DNA from 4 places in the Lentilitoribacter sp. JB5-8 genome. Region 1 is predicted to be linked to each of the others. Evidence: predicted binding sites of a transcription regulator. Region 1 holds the regulator's gene; each other region holds the start of a gene.

Evidence for each region. The regulator LexA, encoded in region 1, represses DNA repair genes until DNA is damaged. The targets are predictions, from matches to a motif close to TGTTCNNNNTGTGTTCNG.
Region 2: uvrA (excinuclease ABC subunit UvrA) is a predicted target of LexA. The motif match lies at 4,809-4,826, and genes of this name have one in related genera.
Region 3: ACZ1GZ_RS13265 (DNA polymerase IV) is a predicted target of LexA. The motif match lies at 2,896-2,913, and genes of this name have one in related genera.
Region 4: ACZ1GZ_RS04515 (YifB family Mg chelatase-like AAA ATPase) is a predicted target of LexA. The motif match lies at 1,926-1,943, and genes of this name have one in related genera.

The regions. Positions count from the first base shown of each region.
Region 1 covers NZ_CM146332.1:2,405,834-2,413,748, forward strand. The annotation lists gene gltA (citrate synthase) at 1-169, opposite strand, end outside; gene ACZ1GZ_RS11820 (ComEC/Rec2 family competence protein) at 674-2,776, shown strand; gene lexA (transcriptional repressor LexA) at 2,797-3,510, opposite strand; gene ACZ1GZ_RS11830 (molybdopterin molybdotransferase MoeA) at 3,866-5,077, opposite strand; gene moaC (cyclic pyranopterin monophosphate synthase MoaC) at 5,082-5,576, opposite strand; gene trpC (indole-3-glycerol phosphate synthase TrpC) at 5,573-6,376, opposite strand; gene trpD (anthranilate phosphoribosyltransferase) at 6,386-7,405, opposite strand; gene ACZ1GZ_RS11850 (SurA N-terminal domain-containing protein) at 7,444-7,915, opposite strand, start outside.
Region 2 covers NZ_CM146332.1:2,719,338-2,727,252, forward strand. The annotation lists gene coaD (pantetheine-phosphate adenylyltransferase) at 1-45, opposite strand, end outside; gene gyrA (DNA gyrase subunit A) at 70-2,886, opposite strand; gene ACZ1GZ_RS13365 (MarC family protein) at 3,112-3,705, shown strand; gene ACZ1GZ_RS13370 (hypothetical protein) at 3,725-4,087, opposite strand; gene ACZ1GZ_RS13375 (single-stranded DNA-binding protein) at 4,110-4,628, opposite strand; gene uvrA (excinuclease ABC subunit UvrA) at 4,949-7,864, shown strand; gene ACZ1GZ_RS13385 (VOC family protein) at 7,867-7,915, shown strand, end outside.
Region 3 covers NZ_CM146332.1:2,692,520-2,700,434, reverse strand. The annotation lists gene dnaE (DNA polymerase III subunit alpha) at 1-1,563, shown strand, start outside; gene ACZ1GZ_RS13265 (DNA polymerase IV) at 1,560-2,879, opposite strand; gene ACZ1GZ_RS13260 (hypothetical protein) at 2,983-3,633, opposite strand; gene ACZ1GZ_RS13255 (DUF3572 domain-containing protein) at 3,617-3,886, opposite strand; gene ACZ1GZ_RS13250 (response regulator) at 4,003-4,380, shown strand; gene ACZ1GZ_RS13245 (PleD family two-component system response regulator) at 4,432-5,808, shown strand; gene rpmG (50S ribosomal protein L33) at 6,155-6,322, opposite strand; gene ACZ1GZ_RS13235 (NUDIX domain-containing protein) at 6,487-7,116, opposite strand; gene ACZ1GZ_RS13230 (DUF983 domain-containing protein) at 7,132-7,569, opposite strand; gene rnr (ribonuclease R) at 7,578-7,915, opposite strand, start outside.
Region 4 covers NZ_CM146332.1:935,977-943,891, reverse strand. The annotation lists gene rsmI (16S rRNA (cytidine(1402)-2'-O)-methyltransferase) at 1-463, shown strand, start outside; gene ACZ1GZ_RS04525 (YraN family protein) at 460-828, shown strand; gene gshB (glutathione synthase) at 891-1,841, shown strand; gene ACZ1GZ_RS04515 (YifB family Mg chelatase-like AAA ATPase) at 2,009-3,541, shown strand; gene dut (dUTP diphosphatase) at 3,559-4,014, opposite strand; gene ACZ1GZ_RS04505 (peptide chain release factor 3) at 4,133-5,713, shown strand; gene ACZ1GZ_RS04500 (peroxiredoxin) at 5,850-6,506, shown strand; gene ACZ1GZ_RS04495 (pirin family protein) at 6,561-7,460, opposite strand; gene ACZ1GZ_RS04490 (Lrp/AsnC family transcriptional regulator) at 7,590-7,915, opposite strand, start outside.

The sequences.
Region 1 (7,915 bases):
TATCTGAATCACATGAACCAGTTGAGGTAAAACCCGGGTCAAATGTGAACGCACCTGTTTGCTTGTATAGTGAGCTGATGTCGATGACGTCGGGACCCAAAGTTCCGGAGCGGACAGGAAAGTCGAACTCTTTGCCTTCGAAGTTTAATGTGGCTTTTTTATCGGTCATATTAGATCCCCTTTATATGTTTTTATGCAGCGCGAAATTGAACTATGTTGCGGTGCATTCATAAAAGCTTGGGCTTTAGCTATACGATTTCTGATGCATTGCCAAGATTGATGAGCAATATTTATAAACAGCCTTGTAAAACTATTGTTACGTTCAGTTTACCACTTGACAAAACTTATGGTAGTATTTTGCCATTGATCTCTCAAATTGCTTGAATGACTGGATTTATGCCCTGTGTTTGAAGTGGAGCAAAAACAGCAAGAATTAGCTAATAAAACGCGTTTTAGCCATTCTAAATCGTTTATATTGCGCAATTTGAGATTTACACGCCATGAAACATTTTCGCGTAATAAGACAAATAATGCTAACCTTTTAGGTTATTTTTCCAGATCATTAGCGACTGAAACTGCATTTGGTCACACTTTTTTGTGTATTCCAGTATTTTTAATTTTCGGTGCTTATTTCAATTTTTCAAGAAAACTCGACATTTCAGATGAATTTTTGGTGATTCCAATCATAGTTTTGAGCGCAATTGCCGCACTTAATAGGCAAATAAATGTCGGCGCAAAGTTCATTTTACTACTTTTATCCGCGTTTTTCATCGGTGCATTTGCCGCAAATTTTGAGATGAAAAAGTCCACGGTTTTGCTCGATAGTGATGTCACCACAAATCTAAAAGGCATTGTTTTATCCAAAAGCCTTGGGACAAATGGCACGCCGCGCTACAAGATATTGATCAATTCAACATCTAAACCCACCATTAAGCGACCACCGCAAAAGGTTCAATTGGTCGCGCGCGGGGGAGATGGCCAACTCAATGTCGGTGAGATCATTCAAACAAGAGCAAGATTAACGCGACCATCGGGACCTGTGTATCCACGCGGATATGATTTTGCATTCGGTGCTTATATCAATGATATCGGTGCATATGGGTTTATGCTTGGATCACCCATTTCACTTGGGAATATCAAAGCCAACGAATTGCCATTAAAAAGCAGATTTGAGTTATTTGTTGGTGCCATTCAATCAAAGATTTCAAACCGCATAAACAATCATTTAAGTGGTGATGCCGCAGCGATATCATCTGCCTTAATTATTGCCGATAAAAAGGCAATTAGCGAGCAAACTGTCGAAGCGCTCCGCAATGCCGGTCTTGCCCATATATTAGCGATTTCTGGTCTTCATATGGTTTTAGCGTCTGGCACTTTGTTTTTAACAATTCGGGCTTTGCTCAGCGTCTTTCCATCGCTTGTTCAGGCCATACCGGTTAAAAAGCTTGCGGCAGTGGCCGCATTGTCAGCTGCAAGCGCTTATCTCGTTATATCCGGCGCGCCAATTTCCGCCCAACGCGCTTGGCTTATGTTGGTGATTATGCTGGGGGCAACCATATTCGATAAACCAGCCATAACCCTTCGAAATGTAGCAATAGCCGCCATCATCATTATTTTAATAAAACCCTCAAGCGTAACGACACCTGGGTTCCAGATGTCCTTTGCCGCGGCAACAGCACTCGTATCAGTTTATTCCGCCTGGGCGCGGATAAAACTAAACCACTACGAGCGATCGACGGTGTATTTTAAAGAAACTTTTTTGTACAGAACGGTTCAGTTTGTGTTTGGGCTAGGAATGACAGCTTTGATTGCAGGGCTCGCAACAGGCATTTTCTCAAGTTTTCATTTTCATCAACTCGCAGGCTATGGTCTGTTGGGAAATGTCTTGGCGATGCCTGTGGTTACATTTCTCGTGATGCCGCTTGCATTACTCTCCATGTTACTCATGCCTTATGGGCTTGAATGGTTGCCCTTAACGGGATTGGGCCAATCAATAGATGTTGTGATTTACCTTGCAAACTGGGTTTCTGGATTGGGTGGAGAGCTCAAGACAGGTAAACCAATTCCCATAGTTATAGCATTTTTGGTTGCAGGCTTTATCGTTTTTGTACTGTTTCGAAGTTCCATCAAACATATAGGGCTGTTATCAATCGTGGTGGGATTGGCTTTGTCTTTTGTCTTACCGATTAACATCCCGGATGTTTTCATTAGCGAAGACGGAAAGCTTATTGGTGTCCGCCAGGATAAAACGTTGTTCGTTAATCGATCCCGTCCATCAAGCTTTATCGTAGATCAGTGGCTAAGTGCGCATTTGCTTGAGCTTGAAAAACCGCAATTAATAAATACGGCTGACATTGGCTTTGACTCACAAAATGCCCGCCGGGAAGATCTACAAATATTGATTAAAGGTGATGCTGCGTTTCGTTGTTTTAACACCCATTTTTGTGTGAACGAATATAACGGTAAGATCATAACCACGCTTGGAAAGACGGAACATATGCGCGCTGCTTGCCAGTTTGCGGATATTATCGTGACAACGTTTGGGGTAAACCGCGCTTTAAGGAACGAATGCGCTACTGAAATGATTATCAGCCGCTATGACTTAAAGCAGAGTGGCTCAATGGCATTATATTCAGCTCGTAATGGGAATGCGTATAGAGTTGAAACAGCTGTTGGAGACGCTGTGCGTCCCTGGACTATTCAAAGATACTTTAATTGGCGCGCAGATGAGTATTGGTTGCCAGATGGTCAAACATTAAAACGGACCAACAATTAAGCGGTCCGTCAAAATATGCATTAGTTGTAGCGTCGGATCAAGCCAACCAATTTGCCCTGAACTTTCACGCGGTCAGGCCCAAAGATACGCGTCTCATATGCAGGGTTTGCAGCTTCAAGGGCAATGGACGCACCTTTGCGGCGGAACCTTTTAAGCGTTGCTTCTTCATCATCAACAAGTGCAACGACAATGTCGCCAGGGTTTGCATTATTTGCGTCTTTGATCACAACTGTATCGCCATCAAAAATGCCAGCATCGATCATGGAATCGCCCTTAACTTCAAGCGCGTAGTGATCGCCACCACCAAGCATGTCTGTCGGAACGGTAATGTTGTGCGTCGTATGTTGAATAGCTGAGATCGGCACACCCGCTGCAATGCGTCCCATAACAGGCACGCTTAATGACCCATTGTCTTCCATTTGCTCTTGCGGTTTTGAACGGATTGGCTCGACTTTATCTTTGCTTCCCTCAATAACACTTGGATTAAATCCGCGAGGAGGGGGCGTTGTCGATTGATAGCTCTCTGGAAGCTTTATCACTTCAAGTGCACGCGCTCTGTTAGGAAGGCGTTTGATAAACCCACGCTCTTCAAGAGCTGTGATGAGACGATGAATGCCGGATTTTGATGCCAGATCCAACGCGTCTTTCATTTCATCAAATGAGGGCGGAATCCCTGTTTCCTTCATGCGCTCATGAATAAAAAACAGCAGTTCCTGTTGTTTGCGTGTCAACATATCAAAACCTCATCACGTTAGAAACAAACCATGAACAATGCATATATGTTCTATTTGTGTTCTGCAATAGTAAATAATTAATTAACAAAACTTGGTCGATCGACAAGATGAGATTTAGTATTTCTTGAACAAAGGTAGAATTATACCAGAACATAAGCGGAATTAAGTGAGCTTTGTTCTAGGTTGAGAACAATTACAGGTTGTTTTTTAAGTATAAGTGTCTGTTATTGTTATATAAATAAGTATCCGTTTAAAAACTCTATTCAACGAGAAAAGATCACCTACTAACAAGGGGTGTGAATTTTTAGGTATCTCATTGATGTTTGCATCTTAGTCGAAAAAAATTCTAAAAAACTTAGTTTTCAAACAGGATCACATCACAAATATCGCCTTTTGAGGCAGCTTTTGCGTTTGGCGGACGAATCAAAAGCCCATTGGCATCAGCAAAAACACGTACCAGCGACGAATCTTGCCGCTTAAACGGGGTTACAATGCGCTCACCAAGCTCATCCGTTTGAATTTGCGCCCGCATATATTCCTGCCGATGATCATTTTCAGGCAGTTCAACAGTCAATTTCGCTGTTGTTATGGGCGTGGTTATTGTCCGGCCTGCAAGTTTGCGCACAAGCGGCGCTAAAAAGAGTGAACCGGTCACCAAACTTGAGGCAGGGTTGCCGGGCAGGCCGATAAAGCGCATTTTACCCAATGTGCCATACATGAGCGGTTTTCCTGGGCGCATGGCAATTTTCCAGAAATTGAGCTGCATACCCATTTCAGTCAGCGCTTGCTGAACAAGGTCATGATCGCCAACAGATGCACCACCAATTGTCACTAAAATATCGGTATTGTTATCCAGAGCTTTTTGCACCGATGCTTTAATCACATCTAATTTGTCTTGCGCGATACCCAGATCCATCACATCAGCACCAGCGCTTTCGCACATAGCCATGACACCAAAAGCATTTGACGCGATGATTTGATCTATGCCCGGTTCTTCACCTGGAGATACAAGTTCATCGCCGGTCGCTAATACTGATATCAATGGCTTTTGAAAAACTTCAACTGCAGCATAATTCATGCTGGCAGCAAGTGTGATCGCAGAATAGTCCAACTCACGATATTTCTTTAAAAGCACATCGTCTTTGGAAAAGTCGACACCTGCAAGCCGAATGTGCCGATCAGGTTGCGCAGGTGCAGTGACCTTGATCAATCCATCTTCGAGCTTTTCAGTGTTTTCCTGAATGAGAATTGTATCGGCAGAAGCGGGAACGGGTGCGCCTGTGAAAATGCGGACACTCTCGCCATCTTCAAATGTACCGTGAAATCCGTGACCTGCCGCAGATTCGCCGATAACTTTAATCGTTGCGCCAATTTCACTCGCGTCTTTGAACTTAACAGCATAACCATCCATCGCGGATGCATTAAAAGGTGGATGCGTGCGTTTGGAAATAAGGTCTGTGGCTAAAATCCGACCGCGCAATTGCGAGATTGGCATCATTTCAGTGCTTTTTGGCTCAGCACCATCCAGCAGTTTTTCAAGTGCTTGATCAACAGGCAAGAGAGCCATAGCGCTATTCGACCTCGCTATTTGCGGTCCATTCGCCAGACTTACCACCGGTCTTTTTCATCAGCTTTATGCCGCCGATTTCCATGCCTTTATCCGCAGCTTTCGCCATGTCATAGATCGTCAAACACGCAACCGAGCATGCTGTTAATGCTTCCATCTCAACACCGGTTTTGCCCGATAAGCGAACTGTTGATTGAACGCGAAGACCAGGAAGCGACGTATCTTCTTCAATGTCTACGGCAATTTTGGTCAACATAAGTGGGTGACAAAGAGGAATGAGATTTGATGTCTGCTTTGCCGCCATGATCCCTGCAATGCGCGCAACACCAATCACATCACCTTTTTTCATGTTGCCTTTAAGGATGAGATCCAGCGTTTCCCGTTTCATGGTGATCGTACCTTGAGCAATGGCTTCGCGCACGGTGTCTGCTTTATCGCCGACATCAACCATGGAAGCCGATCCATCTTCGGCTAAATGGGTGAGCTTGACCTCGCTCATACAGTTGCATCCCCGAAAAGCAGTGATTTCGTTGCGGACGTCACATCTTCTTTTCGCATCAAGCTCTCACCAACAAGGAATGTTGAGATGTCAGACGTCTCCAGCCGCTGACAGTCTTCATGAGTGAAAATTCCACTCTCACCAACAAGCAGATAATCATCTGGAACCATGGTTGCTAAGCGTTCAGATGTTGAAAGCGAAACTTCAAACGTACGAAGATTGCGATTATTCACACCCAATAACCGGCTATCGAGTTTTAGAGCACGCTCTGTTTCTTCTTCATCGTGAACTTCGATAAGTGCATTCATACCAAGCTCATGCGCACAATCTTCAAGACGTTTTGCTTCATCATCTGAAAGGCTGGCCATAATGATCAGGATCGCATCCGCACCCCAAGCTCGCGCTTCATAAACTTGGTAAGGCTCAAACATAAAGTCCTTACGAAGGGCAGGGAGCAAACATGCACCGCGCGCAGCGGTTAAAAATTCAGGAGCACCTTGGAAAGATGGCGTATCGGTTAAAACAGACAAACATGCAGCACCACCAGCTTCATAAGCTTTTGCCAATTCTGGAGGATTAAAGTCCTCACGGATCAAACCTTTTGACGGGCTGGCTTTCTTGATCTCTGCAATAAGGCCATATTGACCGTTTTGCTTTTTATTCAAAAGCGCTTGCATGAAACCGCGCGGCGCTTCAACATCGTTGATTTGAGCCTTTAGCTCAACCAGAGACACTGTAGATTTTGCCTGTTCAATCTCAACACGCTTATAAGCTTCAATTTTTTGTAGAATGTCTGACATATTTACTTCTTAAGCCACCAGTCTATTTGATGTGGAAATGAGTTGTTCAAGCTTACCAAGCGCTGCGCCGCTATCGATAGATTTTGCGGCAATCTCTACGCCTTCACGAATATCATCTGCTTTTTCAGCAACGATCAAAGATGCCGCTGAGTTTAACAATACAATTTCACGATACGCATTTTTCGCGCCCTTAAGCACATCTGTAAGCGCTTTAGCGTTGTAAGCCCCATCGCCACCGATAAGTTCAGATACATCAACCTTTTTAAGGCCAGCATCTTCAGGCGTAAGTGTGAAGCTTTTAATCTCACCGTTTTTAAGTGCTGAAATCTGGCTTGGGCCAGTAGTCGTTAACTCATCCAACCCATCTCCATGGACAACCCACACAGATGTTGAACCGCGATCTTTGAGCACTTCAGCTAATGGTTCAACCCATTGAGGCGCAAACACACCAAGCAATTGACGGCTGACATTCGCCGGATTGGAAAGCGGTCCGAGCAAGTTGAAGATTGTTCTTGTGCCAAGTTCAACGCGTGTTGGGCCGACATGGCGCATGGCGGAATGGTGGTTTGGTGCAAACATAAAGCCGATCCCAGCTTCTTCAATGCAGGTTTCAACACCTTTTACATCAAGATCCAAACTCAATCCCAGCGCGTTAAAACAATCCGCGGTGCCAGACTTTGAAGAAAGCGCTTTATTGCCGTGTTTGGCAATGGTCACACCGCACCCGGCAACGACAAAAGCGGTACATGTCGAGATATTATATTTGCCAGAACCGGTGCCACCGGTGCCAACAATATCGATCGCATCAGAGGGGGCTTTCACAGGCAGCATTTTTTCACGCATAACAGCAACAGCACCAGAGATCTCGTCAACCGTTTCACCGCGCATGCGCAAGGCCATTAAAAAGCCGCCAATCTGCGAAGGTGTTGCATCCGCTGACATGATGACATTAAACGCTTCACGCGCTTCATCAACACTCAGTAGGCCACCCTCAGCCACTTTACCAATAAATGGCTTTAATTCTGCCATGCCATTCCCCTCAAACCGTAAGTATTGTGAAAAGTTGCTTAGTTATGCGCCAGTGCTTGCTGCGCAAGCCCACGGTTGACAACAACTCCATACTGGTTTTGAATTTTTGCAATCATTTGGCTCATGATCTCATCCGCATTAGATGCAGAAACAGATTGTGCAACCTGCAGCGCGACATCTTCCTCAAGATTAGCTTCAGGCGTTGTCACAGCAACAACTTTCATCAGCACTTCGTTCTCACCAGTTGCATCTTTTGCAATAGCTGTGAGACCTTCAGGACCACCAAATGCTGATGAGATTGTGGCCGCGCTAAAGACAGCATCTGCGCCTGTGCGAGTAAGCTCAATCTTTTTGTCTACAGTAAGTCCAAGTTCATCAGCCAATGCTTGCAATGTTTCGCCGCCATCAAGACGTGATTTTAACTCTGTTGCTTTATCAACCAACGCAGTTGCAGTTTGTCTTTCTGTCCAATCCGCGATGACCTTCGTGCGAACTTCTTCCAAAGTGCGA
Region 2 (7,915 bases), 310 kb from region 1:
ATTCGTCATTGGATCAAACGAACCTGCAAAAAATGCCTTTTTCATACCGGGCCTTTCCGCAAGGGCGATCTATTCGCCCTTTTCACCATCATCTAAAGTTGGTTCAGCAGAAGCCGCTTCATTTTCTGTCGCATTTGCTTCGTTGGTTACTTCACCTTCAACTTCATCCTCGCCATCATCGCTTGGCTCACTAATGCGGTCAACAGAAACAACATTCTCGTTTTTCGCTGTCGAGAAGATCGTCACACCTTTGGTGGCGCGACCTGCCATACGAATACCATCAACCGGAACGCGAATAACCTGTCCACCATCAGACACAAGCATGATCTGATTATCATCTTCAACTGGGAACGCAGCAACCAATTTACCGATCGTTGCAGTCTTGCCAGTATCTGTGGCGCGGATACCTTTACCACCCCTGCCCGATGTGCGGAATTCATAGGAGGATGAGCGCTTACCATAACCCTTAGCACTTACGGTCAAGACGAATTGCTCACGCGCTTTCATCTCTTCGTAGAATTCTTGGGTTAGCTCACCCTCACCTACATTTTCATCGCCATCATCAGCTGAAACTTCCTCAGTTTCATCTCCTTCAAGTCTGCGTTCAGCCATTGCACGCTTGATATAAGCGGCACGCTGCCAAGGCTCGGCATCCACATGACCCAAAATTGTCATAGAGATGAGATCGTCTTTTTCAGCCAAGCGAATACCGCGAACACCAACTGAATTTCGGCCTGCAAAGACACGGATATCAGTAACCGGGAAACGGATACACTGACCCATAGCTGTTGTCAGCAGAACATCATCAAACTCGCTACAAGTCTCAACGTTCAAAATCTCATCATTATCATCCAGCTTCATCGCAATCTTACCGTTGCGATTTACCTGAACGAAATCAGACAATTTATTACGTCGGACAGTACCTGCAGTGGTTGCAAACATCACATCGAGCTGTGTCCAGCTTTCCTCATCTTCCGGAAGCGGCATAATTGAGGTGATGCGTTCACCCTGCTCAAGTGGCAGCATATTAATCAGCGCTTTACCGCGAGATTGAGGGCTACCGACAGGCAAACGCCATACTTTTTCTTTGTAAACAATGCCGCGTGATGAGAAGAACAACATTGGCGTATGCGTATTCGCAACGAACAAACGTGTTACAAAATCCTCATCTTTGGTCGACATTCCAGAACGACCTTTACCACCACGACGCTGCGCGCGATAAGCAGCAAGCGGCACACGTTTAATGTAGCCACCATGTGACACTGTCACAACCATATCTTCACGTGCGATCAGGTCTTCATCGTCCATGTCTGGACCACCTTCCATGATTTCCGTCCGGCGCGGAACGCCAAACTCATCACGGATTGCAATCATTTCATCACGAACAATGCTCTGAATACGAACACGAGAGCTCAAGATCTCAAGGTAATCTTTGATCTCGGCACCAATTGTGTTCAACTCATCGCCAATTTCATCACGACCAAGCGCTGTCAATCGTGCCAAACGAAGCTCGAGAATTGCGCGTGCTTGTTCTTCAGACAGATTATACGTGCCATCCTCGTTGATGCGATGGCGCGGATCATCAATCAAAAGGATCAATGATTCCACATCCTTGGCAGGCCAACGACGTTCCATCAATTGCGCACGGGCCGTTGCAGGATCCGGCGCTTTGCGGATGAGCGCGATAATTTCATCGATATTGGCAACTGAAATCGCCAAACCAACTAACACATGCGCACGATCACGGACTTTACGGAGCAAGAACTTGGTACGACGAGAAATAACTTCTTCGCGGAAGGACACAAATGCCTTTAGCAAGTCCATCATGTTCAACAGCTCAGGCTTGCCGCCGTTAAGCGCCACCATATTCACACCAAATGATGTCTGCAGCTGTGTGTAACGGAATAATTGGTTGAGCACGACTTCTGGAACTGCATCGCGCTTCAGCTCAATAACAACGCGATACCCTTGACGATCGGACTCATCGCGAAGATCAGAAATGCCCTCAACGCGTTTTTCACGTACCAATTCAGCCATTTTCTCGATCATTGAGGCTTTGTTGACCTGATAAGGCACCTCAGTGACGATAATCGCCTGGCGATCATTACGGATTGTCTCAAAATGCGTTTTACCACGCATAACAACTGAGCCTCGGCCCGTTTCAAATGCGCTCTTAATTCCTGCCCGGCCTAGAATTTGTCCACCTGTTGGGAAATCAGGCCCAGGAACGATTTCCATCAGTTCCGGCAATTCAATTGCTGGATTTTCCATAACCGCAATACAGCCATTGATAACTTCAACAAGGTTATGCGGCGGAATATTGGTCGCCATACCAACCGCGATACCACCCGCACCGTTGACCAAAAGATTTGGAAACCGTGCTGGGATGACAACAGGTTCTTTACCTGAGTTATCGTATGTTTCTTGATAATCGACGGTTTCTTTGTCGATATCTTCTAGCAGCTCATGCGCAAGCTTTGCCAAGCGCGATTCAGTGTAACGCATCGCAGCTGGGGGATCACCATCGATCGAGCCAAAGTTACCCTGCCCGTCAACAAGCATTGCGCTCATTGACCAGTCCTGCGCCATCCGCACCATCGCATCATAAATGGATTGGTCACCATGAGGGTGATATTTACCCATCACGTCACCGACAATACGTGATGATTTCACATATTTTCGGTTCCAATGATAATTGCCCTCATGCATGGCATAAAGGATACGTCTGTGAACAGGTTTCAACCCATCTCGGACATCCGGAAGCGCACGACTCACGATCACGCTCATCGCATAATCGAGGTAAGAGCGTTGCATCTCTTCTACGATTGAAATTGGCTCAATACCCGGTGCTGGGTTGCTATCGTCTGGTATGTTTTGGTCAGTCAAATTTGTAACAGATCATTTTGGTTGGAATCACTTCCCTTTTATAGCCTAAATGACCCATTCTTGCTAATTTCTGTTGCATTTTCTCAGGGGATAAGCCCATAAAGAATGTAATAATTTTAATAACTATGGAAAAACTGACCAAAAACGTAGATTTTTGTTGGTTTTGAATAACTTAAAAGGTACGGCGCTGTGTCCTTTGAAATACTAATTAGTGCATTTACTACCATGATCGTCATGTACGATCCGCCCGGAATGGCTGCAATATTCTTAGGCCTTACATCTGATATGAACAGATCGGAGCGTTTTCAAGTCGCAATCCGCGCCTGTATCTTGGCATTTGGGATCCTGACGGTTTTCACAATTGTCGGTATGGGCATTTTAAACTTGTTAGGGATCAGCTTAGGTGCATTTCGAATAGCAGGTGGATTATTGCTGTTCTGGATCGCATTTGAAATGTTATTTGAAAAACGTCAGGAGCGCCACGAGAAAAGCGCTGAAACGGCAATCACCAAAGATCATATTGCCAATGTTGCTATCTTCCCGCTAGCCATCCCGTTAATCGCAGGTCCAGGGGCCATTTCAGCCGTTATTTTGCTCGCTGGCTCGTTTGAAGGCGCAGCTATGACTTCCGCCCTGATCGGCGTTGTATTGCTCGCTACGATCGTTTTATTTGGATCTTTAGTACTCGCTGATCGTTTGGATCAATTCTTAGGCACAACCGGACGCATGATTTTAACCAGACTTTTGGGCTTGGTTCTTGCTGCACTCTCAGTTCAGTTTGTCATTGATGGAATTAATTCAATCTGGCAAGTCGGGTAATCTTAATAAGATTGATAAATTAGCGCGGAAGCTCAACCTTGATTTCCGCGCCAACATATTCATGAACACTATCATGCGCCCGCACGATCACATGTGTCAGATCATCAGGAATTTTGTCTGTTGTGAGTGAGCGCGTAAAAGGCTGCTCAGTGTCATGCGGGTGATGCAATATGCGTGTATCAATCACATCACCATTTGGGGAAACAATATCCCACTTATTGGCGTAATGATCCCATCCAGCATCTGCATGCAGCACAGTCACATCAAAACGATATGCCCCTGAAGATGTTTGTTTTACTGCAACATTCGTGACATCCGCCTCTCCTGCAAAACTTGCAGTCGAGCAAAACACCGACATTGCTAAAACAAGCGCTATACGCATTTCACACCTTTCAGACTAATGATCAAAACGGAATGTCATCATCCATGTCATTGGAGAAGTTGCCACCGCCTTGATTACCTTGACCGCCGATATTACCGCCGCCCTGGTTGTTACCACCAAAGTTGCCGCCACCTTGGTTTCCACCAAAGCTACCGCCGCCGCCATAATTATCGCCGCCCTGGTTGTCGCCGCGACCGTCAAGCATTGTAAGCGTTGAATTAAAGCCTTGCAAAACAACTTCTGTTGAATAGCGGTCTTGACCGTTCTGATCTTGCCATTTGCGTGTTTGCAACGCGCCTTCAAGATAGACTTTCGAACCTTTTTTGAGGTAGTTTTCCGCAACACGGCAAAGTCCTTCAGAAAAGATCACGACACGGTGCCACTCTGTTTTATCACGACGTTCACCTGAATTTTTATCGCGCCAGCTCTCTGATGTTGCAATAGACAAGTTAACGATCGGGCGGCCATCTTGCGTCCGCTTCACATCTGGATCAGCACCTAAATTGCCAACCAAAATAACCTTGTTAACGCTACCTGCCATATCTTTACCCTTCTGATGATACGAAATTGTTGCACATCAATATCGCAGACTGATGGCCCCGTCTCACATTATTATTTAATACCAAAGACAATCCACACAATTTATGCTGCCCACACAAAAATTATGATGCAAGCTGTAAACATAATCAACTTTGATGGACAAACAAAAAATAATCTAGTTTGTTCTATTTTTGTTCTATATAAAGATAAAACTCTCGTCAAGCGAATCAAATGTTGATGAATAAAATCCAAAGCTCGACAGATGCGTAAATAGGTATAAAACAGAACATTATTTTCAATTGGTATAATTTCGGATCTCCCATGAGTGAATTAAAGACGATTTCGGTGCGCGGGGCGCGAGAGCACAATTTAAAGGGTGTGGATGTAGACCTCCCCAGAAATAAGTTGATCGTCATGACCGGTCTTTCAGGCTCGGGTAAATCTTCGCTAGCATTTGATACAATCTATGCCGAAGGTCAGCGACGTTATGTTGAAAGTTTGTCCGCCTATGCGCGTCAATTCCTAGAAATGATGCAAAAGCCGGATGTCGACCAAATTGATGGCCTGTCACCTGCCATTTCAATTGAGCAAAAAACCACAAGCCGCAATCCGCGCTCAACCGTTGGCACAGTCACTGAAATTTACGACTATATGCGTTTGTTATTTGCGCGTGTGGGTGTGCCCTATTCTCCGGCAACTGGCCTTCCAATTGAAAGCCAAACCGTTAGCCAGATGGTGGATCGAGTTTTAGAAATTGAAGAAGGAACCAGACTTTATATCTTGGCGCCGCTCATCAGAGGTCGCAAAGGCGAATATCGCAAGGAGATGGCTGAACTGATGAAAAAAGGCTATCAACGCCTTAAAGTCGACGGTCAATATTACGAAATAGCAGATGTTCCCGACCTTGATAAGAAGTATAAACACGATATCGATGTTGTGGTGGACCGTGTGGTTGTCAGGCCCGATAGCGCAGCTCGCCTCGCTGACAGTTTAGAGACTTGCCTTAAACTCTCAGATGGATTGGCTGTTGCTGAATTTGCGGACAAACCTCTGCCAGAGGATGAAACAGCATCAGGCTCGAAAAACAAATCTAAAAACGAAACGCACGAACGTATCGTGTTTTCTGAAAAATTTGCTTGCCCGGTCTCAGGTTTCACCATTCCCGAAATCGAACCACGATTATTCTCATTTAATAATCCATTTGGCGCCTGCCCCACTTGCGATGGCTTGGGAAGCCAAAAGAAGATTGATGAAAACCTTATTGTTCCTGATCAAGGCAAGACACTTAGAGATGGCGCTATTGCACCTTGGTCGAAATCATCATCACCTTATTATAAGCAAACATTAGAGGCGCTTGGAAAACACTTTAACTTTCGTATGGGCGACTGCTGGTTTGAACTAACTGATAAAGCCCAGGATGCCATCCTCAATGGTACAAAAGAGAAGATCGAGTTTAATTATGACGATGGTCTGCGCTCATATAAAACATCGAAAAACTTTGAAGGTATCATTCCAAACCTAGAACGCCGTTGGCGCGAAACAGATAGCAATTGGGCACGCGATGAAATTGAGAGATATATGTCTCAAGCTTCCTGCCCGTCATGTAATGGTTATCGCCTAAAACCTGAAACGCTTGCCGTTAAACTTGATGACAAACATATTGGCCATATCAGTGAGATGTCGATCCGGGGCGCTGGCGATTGGTTTAACTCGCTTCCTGAAAAACTAACATCAAAACAGATGGAAATTGCCGAGCGAATTTTAAAAGAAATCCGCGAACGCTTAAAATTCCTCAACGATGTGGGCCTTGATTATCTGACATTATCACGAAACTCTGGCACTTTGTCCGGCGGTGAAAGCCAGCGTATTCGCTTAGCTTCACAAATTGGTTCGGGTTTGACAGGTGTATTGTACGTTTTGGATGAGCCATCCATTGGTCTTCATCAACGCGATAACGCGCGCCTACTCGATACGCTTCGTCATCTTCGCGATATCGGCAATACGGTAATTGTTGTTGAACATGATGAGGATGCAGTTTTAACAGCAGATTACGTGGTTGATATTGGGCCTGCAGCGGGTATTCACGGTGGTGAGATTGTAGCGCAAGGCACGCCAAAACAAATTATGGCGAACAAAAAATCGCTCACGGGGCAATATCTATCTGGCAAAATGGAAATTCCTAATCGTCCAGAACGCCGTAAACCAACCAAGAAACGCGAACTTAAAGTCGTTGGCGCAACAGCCAATAACCTCAAAAACATAACCGCATCCATTCCATTGGGCGTGTTTACAGCAGTCACCGGGGTATCTGGTGGCGGTAAATCAACATTCCTAATTGAGACATTATATAAAGCCGCTGCGCGGCGCATCATGGGTGCGCGAGATAACCCTGCCCCGCATGAGCGCATTGAAGGATTGGAATTCGTCGATAAAGTTATCGACATTGACCAGTCGCCAATTGGACGTACGCCGCGTTCGAACCCGGCAACTTATACCGGCGCCTTCACCCCCATTCGTGAATGGTTTTCTGGATTGCCAGAAGCCAAAACACGCGGTTATCAACCTGGGCGCTTCTCATTTAATGTGAAAGGTGGACGCTGTGAGGCTTGCCAAGGCGATGGTGTTATTAAAATTGAGATGCACTTCCTCCCCGATGTGTATGTCACTTGTGATGTGTGTCAGGGAAAGCGCTATAACCGTGAAACTTTGGAAGTCACATTCAAAGGCAAATCTATCGCAGATGTGCTCGATATGACTGTTGAAGAAGGTTGCGTTTTCTTTGATGCTGTCCCAGCTGTGCGAGACAAACTGGTCACGCTTAACAGAGTTGGGCTTGGTTATATTAAAGTCGGCCAACAGGCCAATACATTGTCAGGTGGTGAAGCCCAGCGCGTTAAGCTTGCTAAAGAGCTTTCAAAACGGTCCACCGGCAAGACATTATATATATTAGATGAGCCGACAACCGGCCTTCACTTCCATGATGTTGCAAAATTATTGGAAGTACTTCAGGAGCTTGTTGATCAAGGAAATTCGGTGGTGGTGATCGAGCACAATCTCGAAGTGATTAAAAGTGCTGACTGGATCATTGATATCGGACCTGAGGGCGGTGATGGTGGCGGTGAAGTCGTTGCAATTGGCACACCGGAGGATGTCGCCGAGATTGAGAAATCATATACCGGGCATTTCCTCAAAGAGCTTTTATATAGACGTACAAAAACAATTGATGCTGCGGAATAAAGATGCGCAGAGGTTACAACAAGATTTCCGCCTATTTAGTCTGCAAAAATG
Region 3 (7,915 bases), 290 kb from region 1:
GGTATGAAGCCCGACCGTATTGAGGATATTATTGCGCTTGTTGCGCTTTATCGTCCCGGTCCAATGGAAAATATTCCCGTTTATAACGCGCGCAAACATGGCGAAGAAGAACTTGCGTCCATTCACCCGAAAATTGACTATCTGATTGAGGAAACTCAAGGCGTGATTGTCTATCAGGAACAGGTAATGCAGATCGCGCAGGTGCTGTCTGGTTACTCACTTGGTGAAGCGGATTTGCTGCGTCGTGCGATGGGTAAGAAAATCCAAGCCGAAATGGATAAACAGCGCGTTCGTTTTGTTGAAGGTGCCGTGGAGCGCGGTGTATCTAAGCCGCAAGCGGATATGATCTTTGATCTCTTGGCGAAGTTTGCGAATTACGGTTTTAACAAATCCCACGCTGCAGCCTATGGCATTGTGTCTTATCAAACGGCATATTTAAAAGCGCATTATCCTGTTGAGTTTTTAGCTGCTTCCATGACCCTTGATATGGGGAATACTGAAAAGCTGGTTGATTTCAGACAGGATGCGCTTCGTTTGGGCATTGAAGTTGTCGCGCCGTCTGTTCAAACATCGTTCCGTCATTTCCAGCGCGGTGAAAATAAGATTTTCTATTCCTTGGCCGCCATTAAAGGCGTGGGCGAGGCTGCGGTTGATCATATTGTTGAGGTGCGGGGATCAGAGCCATTTAAGTCGATTGAAGATTTTTGTAAGCGTGTTGATCCTAAAATGGTCAATAAACGCGTGATCGATAGTTTAATCTGCGCTGGTGCATTTGATTGCTTTGGTCGCGAGCGAGCGGAGCTCATTGCGGGCCTTGAGCGGATATTAGGATTTAGCCAAAAAGCATCTGCGGACCGCGCATCCGGGCAAAGTGATATCTTTGGTCTAGATACCGAAGGTCCTGGCGAAGTTATTCAATTTAACAAGGTAACGCCTTGGTTGCCGGCGGAAAAATTACAGCGCGAATATCAGGTTTTGGGCTTTTATTTATCCGCGCATCCGCTCGATTCTTATGGCGAGATACTTGATAAAAGACGGGTTCAGAAATGGACGGATTTCTCGCTTGCGGTGAAAGCTGGTGCTACAGCGGGGCGCTTGGCAGGCACTGTAACGGGCTTCCAACAACGTAAAACCCGCACAGGTAACAAGATGGGAATTGTTACTTTCTCAGATAGTACCGGACAGTTTGAAGCCGTGTTGTTCTCAGAAGCATTGCAATTGCATCGTGAGCTGCTTGAACCCGGTAAATCGCTTATTCTGACAGTCGCTGCGGAAGAACGCCCCGAAGGTATTGGTCTACGCATTCAAAGCGTGACATCGCTTGAATATGAAGCTGTCAGCACGCAAAAGACTCTGCGCATCTTTATGCGTGATAGTGTTGCGCTTCCTGCGGTTTCTGCGCACCTAAATACCAAAGGGCCAGGGCAGGTGTCCTTTATTATGATTAAAGATGATGGTGATCGTGAAATTGAGATTGAATTGCCGAATAAATACAAGATCTCTCCGGAGATTGCCGCTGCGATGAAATCAGCACCCGGTGTGCTTGATGTTGAATTGGTTTAATCGTTTTCTTCGTTTGGATCAGGTTTCATCTTTGGCTTCGGTTTGCTTTTAAAAGTATAACCAGTTTGAACGATTGTATTGCCAAATTTTGATCGTACTTTATCAACTGCACCTTCAACATGGGCTCTACGGGTCGCATCAATATCAACCAAATCATCGGGATCAGCTTGATCAGGAGCCCCAAGGTCACTTACACCAATACCCAAAAGACGAAAGCTGGTTCCATCTGTTTCGGGTTTTAAAAGATCCAAACCAGTGCGAAATATCTTATCAGCCAGCATGGTTGGATCAGCAAGCCTGCGGTTTCTGGTTCGAGACTTAAAATCGGCTGTTTTCAATTTTAAAACAACGGTGTGCCCCGATGTATTGGACTTTTTAAGCCGGTCAGCGACCTTTTCACTCAAAAAACGCAAGGTTTTAGCAAGCTCGTCAAAATCTGATTTATCATCAAAAAAAGTTGTCTCGGAAGAAACGCTTTTTGCACCGGAATTTGGTCTTACAGTTCGATCATCGTTACCGCGTGAAAGATGGTAGAGACGTGAACCCATGGTGCCGTAACGTCTTAAAAGTTCATCTTGTTCCATCTTTTGCAACTGCCCAATCATGGTAATGCCGTCTTTGGAGAGCGTTGAAGCAAAGGCCTTGCCAACACCCCAAATTTTTGTAACGGGCATTTCAGCAAGCATTTTCAGCGCTTCTTGTTCGCCGATGATCGAAAAACCACGCGGCTTGTTCAGATCGGAGGCAATTTTAGCTAAAAACTTGCAGTATGACAGGCCCACTGACACGGTAATACCAATCTCATTTTCGATTTTTTGAGACAATTTTGCCAGTGTTTGTGCGGGAAACATGCCGTGCAATCGTTCCGTTCCTGATAGGTCTAAAAACGCTTCGTCAATGGAAAGTGGCTGCACCATCGGGGTGAGCTCAAGCATCATTTCGCGCACCTGCTTGCCCACTTTGCTATATTTTTTCATATCAGGGGGTAAAACAACGGCATCAGGACAGGCATCTAACGCTTTAAACATAGGCATTGCCGAGCGCACACCGTGTATGCGCGCAACATAACAAGCCGTTGATACAACGCCTCTTTTTCCGCCACCAATGATCAGCGGTTTATCGATGAGATCTGGATTGTCGCGTTTTTCAACTGCCGCATAAAAAGCATCACAATCAATATGGGCAATTTTTAATGTAGAGAGTTCTGAATGCTTGAGCAGACGTGGACTGCCGCAGCTGCGGCATCGCGGGCGCGTTTGAACAATCGGTTCAAAGCAATCGCGACAGAATCCGTCTTTTGGGCTGGGTGAGGGCATATTACGTCGTTTCAATCGGAACAAATGTCGAACAAATAGTATTTAGAGTGTTTTTATGCGTAAAACAAGGCGATTTATAAGCTGGTTGCACTGTTGCTGTTATTTATATTTTGCTCTGAATGTAGCTTTTCACATCATGCCAGTTATCGGCATCAAAGATATATTCATCAAGTTTTGGAGCAATGGCTTTAAATACTTTATTGCCCATAATGCTAATGTGATGCGTATCGGGTGCATGCTCGGCGACCGAGTGATGATTATAGATCATATCATCGATGAAAAAGATGTTGTCGTCTATATGCGTATTTGCCTCTTTTAAAAAAGGGCCTTTGGCCTCTTCGGTCGCAATTAATGGGAAGTTTAGATCAAAGCTTTCAAGCAGTTTTTTGCGCGTTTGAAAGTAGCGAGGTGGCATGGCTGTTAAAAAGACAATATCCATCTCTTGATTGAGTTCTTTTAAGGTTGGTTCAACGTGAGGAAGCAACATCTGCCAGTTGATTTGATCAGCAAAGAAGTCATCAATAAGCGTTGAAACCTTGTCATTTTCAACGGCTAGATCTGTATTAAGGTCAAAAATATTTCCGTGCAGTGCAAAACTATTGGGGCGCAGTTCTTTATCCTGCGCCAAAAGGAAACTTTGAAACGGCGTTAGAAATTCAAGCACCACTTCATCCACATCGCAAATAATCAAAGGACGATTTGTTGATGGGGAGATGATGTCTGTAATTGATTTGATTTCAATATCCTTGCTCAAGGTGGCCCCCAAGTTGGCGAAACGCTTGTGCCACATGTTCAGGTTTTTCATTTGATGCTTCGCAATATTTTAAAAGTGTCGGTTCATGATTAATCAAGAATTCGAGCACACCGGTGAAAAAACCGGGTTGAGAAGCTGCCTGACGCAATTGCGATGCCTCAAGGCCTGAAAGGCCTAAGAATCGGTTGAAAAGCTCTGGTTCTGACGCCAACCAGGTCAACACATCAACGGCGATTTCTTCGGATTTCTCCATCTTTTCAAAACCTTAATTTATTAGATATATTTGTTTTTAGAAATTACCATTTTTTCAACTAAATTGGCGTAATATGCAACCTAATTAGGGAATACTGGGACGTATCGGGCAATTAAATGACAAAAAAAGTTATGATAGTTGAGGACAACGAGCTTAACATGAAGCTCTTTCGGGATCTCATTGAGGCTTCTGGCTATGGAACGATACAAACCCGCAATGGTTTGGAAGCGCTTGATTTGGCGCGTCAACATAAGCCTGATTTGATTCTTATGGATATTCAACTGCCTGAAGTGTCTGGACTTGATGTCACCAAGTGGTTGAAAGAAGATGAGGAATTACATTCAATTCCAGTTATTGCGGTCACAGCTTTTGCAATGAAAGGCGATGAAGAACGCATTCGGCAAGGTGGTTGCGAGGCCTATATTTCAAAACCAATTTCAGTACCTGGATTTTTGGAAACCATTAAGAGTTTTTTGGGACCTAGTGGTGCATAATCATTTGAGTTTGGTCAAAATCGCGTTTTGAGTTTCGGAGTATTTGTGTAAATGACAGCTAGAGTTCTTGTTGTTGATGACATCCCAGCGAATGTTAAACTGCTGGAAACGCATCTACTTGCTGAATATTTTGAAGTATTGACCGCTGAAGACGGAATGACAGCGCTCAATATCTGTGACAAAACGCAAGTTGATCTCATTTTATTAGATATCATGATGCCCGGAATTGACGGGTTTGAAGTTTGTCGTCGACTTAAAGCCAATCCGAAAACAGTTCATATTCCTGTTGTGATGGTCACAGCGCTTGATCAACCTGAAGACAGAGTTCAGGGTTTAAAATGTGGTGCGGACGATTTTCTGACAAAACCAGTTAACAATATGCAGCTTATGGCGCGCGTGAAAAGTTTGCTTCGCTTAAAGATGCTAACGGATGAATTGCGCAATCAGGCGAGTGGGCGTGTATCTTTTGACGCCTTGGATGAGCATAAAACCGGTCCTGCAACATTAGACGAGCGTGGATCAACATTGCTTATAGACGGTCGCGCTTCATCACACGACCGTATAGCAAAATCTATTTCTGAAATCGCCGATATAAATGCAATTTCAGATCCGGAAGCTGCGTTGTTTGAGGCGGCTGAAACACCCTATGAACTTATTATCATCAATGGCAATATTCCAGGTTGTGATCCGTTGCGCTTGTGTTCACAATTGCGTTCTCGCGAAGCAACGCGCTTCGTTCCTATCTTAATTATGTTGCAAGCCGGAGATGAACAGCAAATTGTCAGAGCGCTCGATATTGGCGTGAATGATTATATTTTGCATCCCTTTGATCCTAATGAACTTTACGCGCGTTCACTCACGCAGATTAAGCGTCACAGATCGAGTGAAAAACTAAAAGCAAGTCTTTCGAAGTCAGTAGAGTTGGCAGTTGTTGACCCGTTAACGGGGTTAAATAACCGTCATTTCCTTGATGCTTATATGGATAAGCTCATCCAACGATCTAAACGTCGAAATACACCGATTTCACTTTTAATCACAGACATTGATAAGTTTAAGAGTGTTAATGACACCTATGGGCATGATGCTGGCGATGAAGCTTTAAAAGAATTTGCACGTCGCTTGCGTAGTACTGTTCGCGGTGCTGATCTCGCTTGCCGATTTGGTGGCGAAGAGTTTTTGGTACTCATGCCAGATACAACTGAGGAAATGGCTCTGCAAGTCGCTGAGCGTTTACGTCAGTCCATTGAAGAATTGCCATTTGATATTTCAAACGAAGATGAGGCGCTCTCAGTTACAACATCTGTTGGCGTAACATGTTTTGACCCTGAGACTGATGACAGCAAGACTTTGCTGAAACGTGCGGATACTGCACTTTATGAAGCAAAATCACAGGGACGGAACCGAGTCGTTTTGAAAGAAGTAGCCTGATAAACTTGCTTTTAAAATAACGTAAAGCGGCCTTTATACTGCAATTCGTTTCAACCTATACTTACATCTATCTGCTGGTTATCGCGTTTAACATAAACGCAATGCTTGATTCTTTTGTGAAATTGAGCGATGATCTCGCTAATAGGCGCGATTTAATAAGCAGATTTAATTGAGATACCCCATGATGTTCAGGTCCGCCGCATCTCCTGGGTCGTGGGGTGGCCGATCTTTCTACAGCATTCCGTGGCCTCCTCGTACCACTTCTGTTGCATCGATCGGCCCACAAATAAAACCCGCTTGCATCACTGCAAGCGGGTTTCGCAAATTTTAAAGCCAAGTAATTGAATTACTTGATTTTTGCTTCTTTGAACTCAACGTGTTTACGAGCAATTGGGTCATATTTTGTTTTGACCATTTTCTCTGTGTAAGTACGGCTGTTCTTTTTGGTTACATAGAAGAAACCAGTGTCAGCTGTTGACTGTAGTTTAATTTTGATAGTTGTTGCCTTGGCCATCTTGGCTACCTTCTTTAAAAAATGAAGCCGCAGATGATATTTGCAATCTACGGCATAGTTGACGCGAAATTACAAATTAAGCCTCAAAAGTCAAGCCCTTTGGAGAATGAAATTGGCAAAATACGGCCTGCGCATAGTGTTTATACGATGTTGTGTTTGAATAATTATATCTTGTTGTAAAAATAAGGTGGTGTATCAAACTCAAGATCACCCGATTGTTTTATTCTGAGTTTAAGCTGGTTTAGAATTTTGGATGTGATCATCGGCATGGGATGATCTTCAGGCCGATGGATATCGACCCAGCGTAAATCAATCAGTTCATCGCTATCTTTTGCGCGAGAAGTATCGATGTCTAATTCATCGCAAAAGCTTACAAAAAATCGTGTATCAAAGCGCCGAGCCTGGCCGATAGGGGTAATCGCACGGGCGAAATATCTAAAGTTCTGAAGGTTGAATCCAGCATGATCTCGTACGTCTATGCTGGTTTCTTCTAACAACTCCCGCGCGGCGGCAAGCGCCAATGCAGTAGCGGTTGATTTTGTGAATTTTTGCGACGTGTCATTAAGTAGGTGCGATACAACTTCATCCCGTAAGGGGGTGCTTACGGGAAGCCGCCAGTCATATTTATCGCGGCGACCACCAGGGAACACATATAGATCGGGCATGAACACATGTTTACTTGATCTTTTACCCATCAAAACGCGCAAGTTCTGCCGATCAATCAGCATTATTGTTGCTGCATCTTTAGGACGCAGCGCTTTTGGTTTGCCTTGAGGTGTCGAAATCGTGCTCAATGGGATATAATAGGTTTAGTGCTCTTTAAGGGCAGCACTATCATCATAGTCTGGCTGGTCACCAAAACCATGCATGCGTAGTGCCCATTGCAGACCCACAACAGCACCTTTAACCGGCTGAAGAAGCGCCAAAGACAAAACCGTTGTGATTGGGATCCAGATTAACAAATGCTGCCAATCCGCAAGCTTAAAGACCATGTCTGTCATCATAAATGCAGCAACGACTATGTGACCGATAATAAGAATCACCAAGTAAGCAGGCAGATCGTCCGCGCGGTGGTGATGCAATTCTTCGCCGCAGTTTCTGCATTGTGGTGTAACTTTAACAAACTTATCGAACAACTTGCCTTCGCCACAGCAAGGGCAGCGTGATGCAAACCCGCGTTTCATTGCAAGTTTTGTTGGCCGTTCGTCTTTTTGGCCGTGATTTTGATAGACTTCAGTTTCAGTCATTTAACATCTCATTTTCTGCGCCGAGATTTACGTCCTTTTTTAAAGGATGGACGCGCTGCCGATCGGTTTTTCTTTCCCTTATGGAAAGAACGTGTTCCGGTTGGCATTTTTTCGCCCTTACTCAGCATTTCAAATCTCAAAGCTCCAGCAAGTGGAATTGCCTCGGCTAATCGTACGTCTACTTCGTCTCCCAATCGAAACCCAAGACCCGTTCTTTCGCCGGTTAATGCCTGGTGAGCTTCGTCATAAAAATAATAATCAGTTCCCAACGTTGATATTGGTATAAAACCATCTGCACCGTATTCTGGCAACGAGACAAAAAGTCCTGATTTGGTGACGCCGGCAA
Region 4 (7,915 bases), 1.5 Mb from region 1:
CACAGATAGTTTTTTTTACGCTGGGTTTTTGCCAAATAAAGAAAAAGCGCGCACGGATCGCCTCAAAGAGCTGGGTGCCATTAAAGCGACATTGATATTTTTTGAATCTCCGCATCGCATTACAGCAGCTTTAAAAAACGCTGCCTCGGTTTTAGGTGATGACCGGGCCGCCTGTATTTGCCGAGAACTTACCAAAAGCCATGAGGAATTTGCCAAGGGTAGCTTAAAAGAGCTTTACGACAACTTTGAAGCGCGCAATGTCAAAGGCGAAGTTGTGTTGGTGATTGCACCGCCGCAAGAGGAAGAAATTGATCTTGACGAAGATATCACTCCGCTTTTGACGAAACTCGCATCTGAAATGTCGACAAGTCAGGCAGCCAGCGAAGCTTCACGCATTACCGGCCGATCACGCAAAGATCTTTACCAACAACTGTTAGCGCTTAAAGGTGATAGCGATATATGAGCGACCGATCAGCAACAAAGGCCCGACGTAAAGCCAATTTAAAAGGTCATTTCGCTGAATATATTGCCGTTATATACTTGATGTTCAAAGGCTATCGCATCGCCAATTTGCGATACAAAACAAAAAGCGGGGAAATCGATATCGTTGCACGAAAGCGCGATCTTGCAATCTTTGTTGAAGTTAAAGCGCGTGCAGATGTACAAAAAGGTGTCGATGCCGTTTCCTACCAATCACAAACCAGAATTAAAAACGCCAGCGATCTATGGCTTGCTAAACAAAAGAACCCTCATCTGATTTCGCAAAGATATGACATCATTGTGATCCGCTCTTGGCAATTACCGGTGCATTTTTTAGATGCTTTTTAAACTGGTCTATTGAAATCAACATCCGTTTGACCCTATCTGGGGTGACAATAAGGAATTCACCCATGGCACACATTAAAAATGTCGCGATCCAAATGGATCATGTTTCAACAATCTCTATCGATGGCGATACGACATTTGCGCTTTCTCTGGAAGCGCAATCGCGTGGATATAATCTTTTCCATTATACACCTGATCGTTTAAGCCAACGCGATGGGAAAGTTTATGCAAGCATGGAAGCCATGACATTGCGTGATGTTGAAGGTGATCATTACACCCTTGGTGAACGCAAAAGAATGCCTTTGGAAGACATGGACGTTGTGCTCCTTCGTCAGGATCCGCCATTTGATATGAATTATATCACAAGCACGCACTTGCTTGAGCAGGTTCACCCAAAAACGCTTGTGGTCAATGACCCTGCTTGGGTTCGTAATTCTCCTGAAAAGATCTTCGTGACTGAGTTTGCTGACTTAATGCCTAAAACTCTGATCACCAAAGATGCAGAAGAAATTGCCGCCTTCAGAGAAGAAGTCGGTGATCTGATTATTAAACCGCTTTATGGAAATGGCGGCGCGGGCGTCTTTCACCTGCGTTCAGATGATAAAAACTTGTCATCACTTCTTGAGATGTTTGGCGATCTTTATCGCGAACCTTATATCGCGCAACAATATTTGCCGCAGGTTCGCGCTGGCGATAAACGAATTATCCTGATCGAAGGCGAAGCGGTTGGCGCGATTAATCGTGTGCCAGCGGAAGGTGATGCACGGTCCAACATGCATGTTGGCGGACAAGCAACCGCCATTGATTTAACCGATCGTGACAAAGATATTTGTGCCCGCATTGGTCCCGCACTTCGCGAACGCGGCTTTACTCTTGTTGGCATTGATGTGATTGGCGACTACATGACCGAAATTAATGTGACGTCTCCAACAGGTGTGCGTGAAGTGAAAAAGTTCGGCGGTGCTGATATCGCAAGCTTGTTCTGGGATGCGGTTGAAAAGCGTTTTGATCAATAACGCCATAAATTTCGTTCCATAGATGTTCTAAATACATAAGCAATTACAACCCGATACAACTTAAAGTGCGCTTATCTCGCATTTTGTTCTTATAATGTTCTTGTTAAATACAATTATATGTGCGTATATTTAAATTATATTCACGTAAATAGTGCATTGAGGACACCATGGTTTCCCACGTCAAAACAGTTGCCTTTCAAGGCATAGAAGCCTTGCCCGTTGATGTGCAGGTGATGATTGCGCCGGGTAAAATCGGCATGCAAATTGTAGGTTTGCCAGACAAGGCTGTTGCGGAGAGCCGCGAACGAGTGCAAGCAGCACTGCATGCGTCAGGTCTGGCACTTCCCGCTAAAAAGGTTACGATCAATTTAGCACCTGCCGACCTACCCAAAGAAGGTTCACATTTTGATCTGCCAATTGCATTGGGATTGATGGCCGCATTGGGTGCAATCCCGTCAGATGCTCTGCAAAATTACGTCGTGTTAGGTGAACTTGCGCTGGACGGCACCATATCCTGTGTCGCAGGGGCATTACCAGCAGCGATTGGAGCCAATGCGATGGATCGCGGATTAATCTGCCCTCATGATTGTGGTTCGGAAGCTGCTTGGGCAAGCGAAGACATGGATATTCTTGCGCCACAAAGCTTAATCGCGATTGCCAATCATTTTCGTGGAACACAAGTTTTAACGCGGCCCAAACCCACCCGACATGAAGCGGCAAAGGACATGCCTGATCTTGCCGATATAAAGGGGCAGGAGACGGCTAAACGAGCATTGGAAGTTGCAGCTGCTGGTGGGCATAACCTTTTAATGGTCGGACCGCCAGGTTCTGGGAAATCAATGCTTGCGGCAAGGCTTTCATCCATCCTTCCGTCATTATCGCCAGCTGAATTGCTAAGTGTCTCCATGGTGCATTCAATTGCAGGCCAGCTATCGGGGGGCAAGCTAACAGACCAAAGACCTTTTAGAGCGCCCCATCACTCAGCAACGATGGCCGCTATGGTTGGAGGCGGGGTCAAAGCAAGGCCTGGTGAAGTTTCCATGGCTCATAAGGGCGTGCTTTTTCTTGATGAATTTCCCGAATTTTCACCACAAGTATTGGATTCGCTTCGCCAACCGCTTGAAACATCGAGCTGTATCATTGCGCGCGCCAATCACCGTGTGAACTATCCGGCAGACATTCAACTCATCGCAGCTATGAACCCATGTCGCTGTGGCATGGCTGGTGAGCCAGGACGCACATGTGCTCGCGGCCCACGGTGTAAAACAGACTATCAAGCACGTATATCTGGGCCATTGCTCGATCGGATTGATCTTAGAATTGATGTGCCAGCGGTGACGGCAATGGATCTCATTCAACCAAAACCATCTGAAAAAAGTGACGTTGTGGCGCTCAGAGTTTTACGTGCTCGCGCCATGCAGGCCGAGCGATACCGAAATTTAGGGCACCCAGAAATAACGGTGAACTCAAGATGTCCAACGGCCCAAATTGAACACGTGGCGAAAATGGATCAGGAAGGCTCCGCATTACTAAATGAAGCGGCACAGAAAATGTTATTCTCCGCACGTGCTTATCACCGTGTGTTAAAAGTTGCGCGTACTTTGGCTGATTTAGATAATTCAATTGTGGTCAAACGCATTCATCTGGCAGAAGCAATATCTTATCGAATTGCAGGGGAACGGTTAATGGAAGGTGCTTAAAGGCGCGAGGATCAGGTCTAATTCACACCGGTGGATCCAAACCCACCTGCACCGCGATCAGTTTCATCTAGCCCATTCACTTCGTTGAGATTGGCTTGAACGACCGGAGCCACAATCATCTGCGCAATGCGCATGCCGCGGGTGATTTTAAAATCCTCGGTTCCGAGGTTGATCAAAAGCACTTTAATTTCTCCGCGATAATCGCTGTCGATGGTTCCAGGTGTGTTTAAACAAGTGATCCCGTTTTTAAACGCCAATCCGGAGCGCGGCCTAATCTGCACTTCAAACCCTTGTGGGATCTCAAATATTAACCCCGTTGGCACAAGAGCACGCTCGTTTGGCGTAAGCACTAGGGGGCTATCTTCCGAAACAGCTGATCTGATATCCATACCCGCTGAACCCTCAGTTTCATAAGAAGGTAACTCAAGCCCAACGGCGTGATCCAAGCGCTTAATATTTATCGTCGGTCCCATGTTTGATTATCCTTCCTGCACAATTCCTTCATAGATTTCTCTTTTCTTCTCTTACGTCAATTGCATCTTTACTGCCAAGGCGGTAGAAGATCGCTCAATCAACAGGATTTCATGTATTATGCCCGAAACGCTCTCAGAAGCGGTGGCACGCCGCCGAACATTTGCGATTATTTCTCACCCAGACGCTGGTAAAACCACATTGACTGAAAAGCTGCTACTTTTTGGTGGTGCTATTCAGCTTGCTGGAGAAGTGAAAGCTAAAAAAGATCGTATTCAAACGCGTTCAGACTGGATGAAAATTGAACGCGAACGCGGTATTTCTGTGGTTACATCGGTGATGACATTTGAATATGATAATCGTGTTTATAATCTGCTTGATACGCCAGGCCACGAAGACTTCGCCGATGATACCTATCGAACGCTTACCGCGGTTGATGCAGCCGTCATGGTGGTGGATGCAGCCAAGGGTATTGAGCCACGTACGCTCAAATTATTTGAAGTTTGTCGATTGCGCGATATTCCGATTATCACTTTTGTTAACAAAATGGACCGCGAAGCGCGCGATACTTTCGAAATTCTTGATGAGATTGAAGAAAAACTAGCGCTTGATACAGCCCCCATCACCTGGCCAATTGGGCAGGGCAAAACTTTCTCTGGCACTTATCATCTGGCCGAAAATCGCGTTCGCCGCAATGACAGCGAAGAAGAAACAACACCCGTGAATGGTCCAGAAGCTGATGGTGCATCTGGGCTTTTGCCAGAGCATGAGCGTGAAGCTTTTATTGAATCCTGCAGCTTGGCGATGGAGGCATGCAACCCGTTTGATCAAGAGGCGTTTTTGGCAGGGCACTTATCGCCTGTATTTTTTGGATCAGCTTTGCGTAATTTTGGCGTCCGCGATCTAATTAATGCATTGGGCAAACATGCGCCTCCCCCTCGATCACAAATTGCTGATACGCGCACGGTTGAAGCGACAGATGAAAAGATGTCTGCGTTTGTGTTTAAGATCCAAGCGAATATGGATCCAAACCACCGAGACAGAATTGCCTTCGTGCGTGTTTGTTCAGGCCGTTTAAAGCGCGGCATGAAAGCTCGACTTGCTAGAACGGCTAAACAAATGAGCTTGTCTGCGCCGCAATTTTTCTTTGCCTCCCAACGCCAATTGGCGGACACCGCTTATGCGGGCGATGTGGTTGGCATTCCAAACCATGGAACGTTGCGCATTGGTGATACTCTTACCGATGGTGAAGCGCTAGTTTTCCAAGGCGTACCGAACTTTGCGCCGGAAATTTTGCGCCGTGTGCATTTAGAAGATGCAATGAAAGCGAAAAAACTGAAAGAAGCTCTACAGCAAATGGCTGAAGAAGGCGTCGTTCAGTTGTTCATACCCGAGGACGGATCGCCTGCAATTGTTGGCGTGGTTGGCGCTTTGCAGCTTGATGTATTGAAGGAACGTTTAAAGGTTGAATATAATCTGCCGGTCAGTTTTGAAATGGCACGGTTTGCAGTATGCCGCTGGATTTCTGCTGAGAATGATAATGATCTCGATACGTTTATCACAAATCACCGTGGAGATATTGCGCGCGATTTGGATGGTGATCCGGTCTTTATGGCAAGTGATGCATTTTCGCTAAATTATGAAGCTGAACGCGCTCCCGCCATTCGGATGATTGATATTAAGGAATATCAAACGCAATAAACTTAGATAAAATCAGATTTTGAGCCTCGTAATAAGGCTAGAACAACCTTATCTGTAAAAGCATAAAATTAGAAAAACAAAGCTCGGTGGCAAACCCATATGATGCTTTGATGGCGCAGGAAAAAGGAGACTAAAAATGTCACTTCGAATTAATGATACAGCACCAGATTTTACCGCGGAAACCACACAAGGCACAATCAATTTTCACGATTGGATTGGTGATAGCTGGGCTGTGATGTTCTCGCATCCTAAAGATTTCACGCCTGTTTGCACAACTGAACTTGGCGCCATGGCAGGTGTTGCTGGTGATTTTGAAAAGCGCAATGTAAAAATCATCGGTATATCTGTTGATCCAGTTGATAGCCACGTGAAATGGAAAGCTGACATTAAAACAGCTACCGGCCATGACGTTGATTATCCATTGATCGCTGACAGCAAGCTTGAAGTTGCAAAAGCTTTCAACATGTTGCCAGCATCGGAAGGTGACAGCTCAGAAGGTCGTACACCTGCAGATAATGCAACAGTGAGAACAGTGTTTGTGATTGGTCCTGATAAGAAGATCAAGTTGATCCTGACTTACCCAATGACAACAGGCCGTAACTTCAACGAAATCTTGCGCGCTATTGATTCTATGCAGCTGACTGCAAATCATAAAGTGGCGACACCCGCCAACTGGCAGCAAGGTGAAGATGTGATCATCACACCTGCGGTTTCCAACGAAGAAGCTACCGAAAAATTCGGTGAATTTGAAACAGTTCTACCTTACCTTCGTAAGACAAAGCAGCCTAAATAAGCTGAAGAGATAAATACGAAAAGCGGCTCATAACCTGAGCCGCTTTTTTTATGTTTAAACGAAATTGCCAGATCTTAGATCGCGCATGGCCTGATGAATTTCTTCCTGTGTATTCATCACAATTGGGCCATGCCACGCCACCGGTTCTTCAATTGGTTTTCCGGAAACCAGCAAGAAGCGCATACCCTGTTCGCCTGACTGCACCGTGATCTCATCGCCTTTATCAAAGACAACAAGCGTGCGATCGCCGCTTAAATCACGCAGGTGTACTTCTTCTCCGGCAATTTCTTTTTCCACCAAAACACCAAATGGACGAGATGCATCGCGGAAGGTGCCCGAACCTGCAAAGATATAAGCAAAGGCTGATTTATAAGTATCAATCTTAAATCGTTTCTTAGTCAGCGGTGGAACGGAGATATCCAGGAAAGTTGGCTCTGCAGCCACGCCGTCAACGGGGCCAGTTTTACCCCAGAAATCGCCAATGATCACGCGTGCTGCGGTACCATCATCATCAATCACGGTTGGAATTTCTTTCGATGCTATATCCTGATAACGCGGGTCCGTCATTTTCAAACTTGAGGGTAGATTAGCCCAAAGCTGGAAGCCATGCATCTTTCCATCCGCATCACCATGAGGCATTTCTTGGTGCATAATACCGCGCCCAGCAGTCATCCACTGAACATCACCTGCACCCATTTCACCGCAATTGCCTAAGCTATCCCCGTGCTCAACAGAACCGGCAAGCACATAGGTGATTGTTTCAATTCCGCGATGGGGATGCCATGGAAATCCGTTTTGATATTTTTCCGGATCATCATTGCGAAAATCGTCGAACAACAAAAACGGATCGGCAAGTGTTGGGTCTTGAAATCCAAATGCACGATGAAGATGAACCCCTGCCCCTTCCATGGTTGGAATGGCTTGCGATTCAGATTTAATAGGTCTGACAGACATAAATGTAATCCTCACATTCTTGGGCTTATTACAAAGCCCTGATATGCAACCAATATAGACCTATTCAAGCTTGCAACAAGCAGCGGACTTTACGACAATTTGTGTCTGAAATTGCAACAATCAGAAATACTAAGTCGACAATTCACCGAGCGGAATAGCCGTTTCATCCTTTACCTCTTCCATAATGAAGGAGGCAGATACGTCAGCAAGCGGCACTTTTTTGATCAATTTTTGATATAATCTATCATAGGCCTTTACATCGCTAACGCGCGCGCGCAGGACGTAATCAATTTCACCTGACGTGCGGTAGAAGCCAACGACTTCTGGCATCGGCATAACGGTTTTGCGCAATTGTTCAAACCAATCCGTATCGTGATTTGCCGTACGTATAAAGATCAACACTGAGAGCCCGCAACCTGCCAATTCCGCATCGAGAACTGCAACGCGTGCCTTGA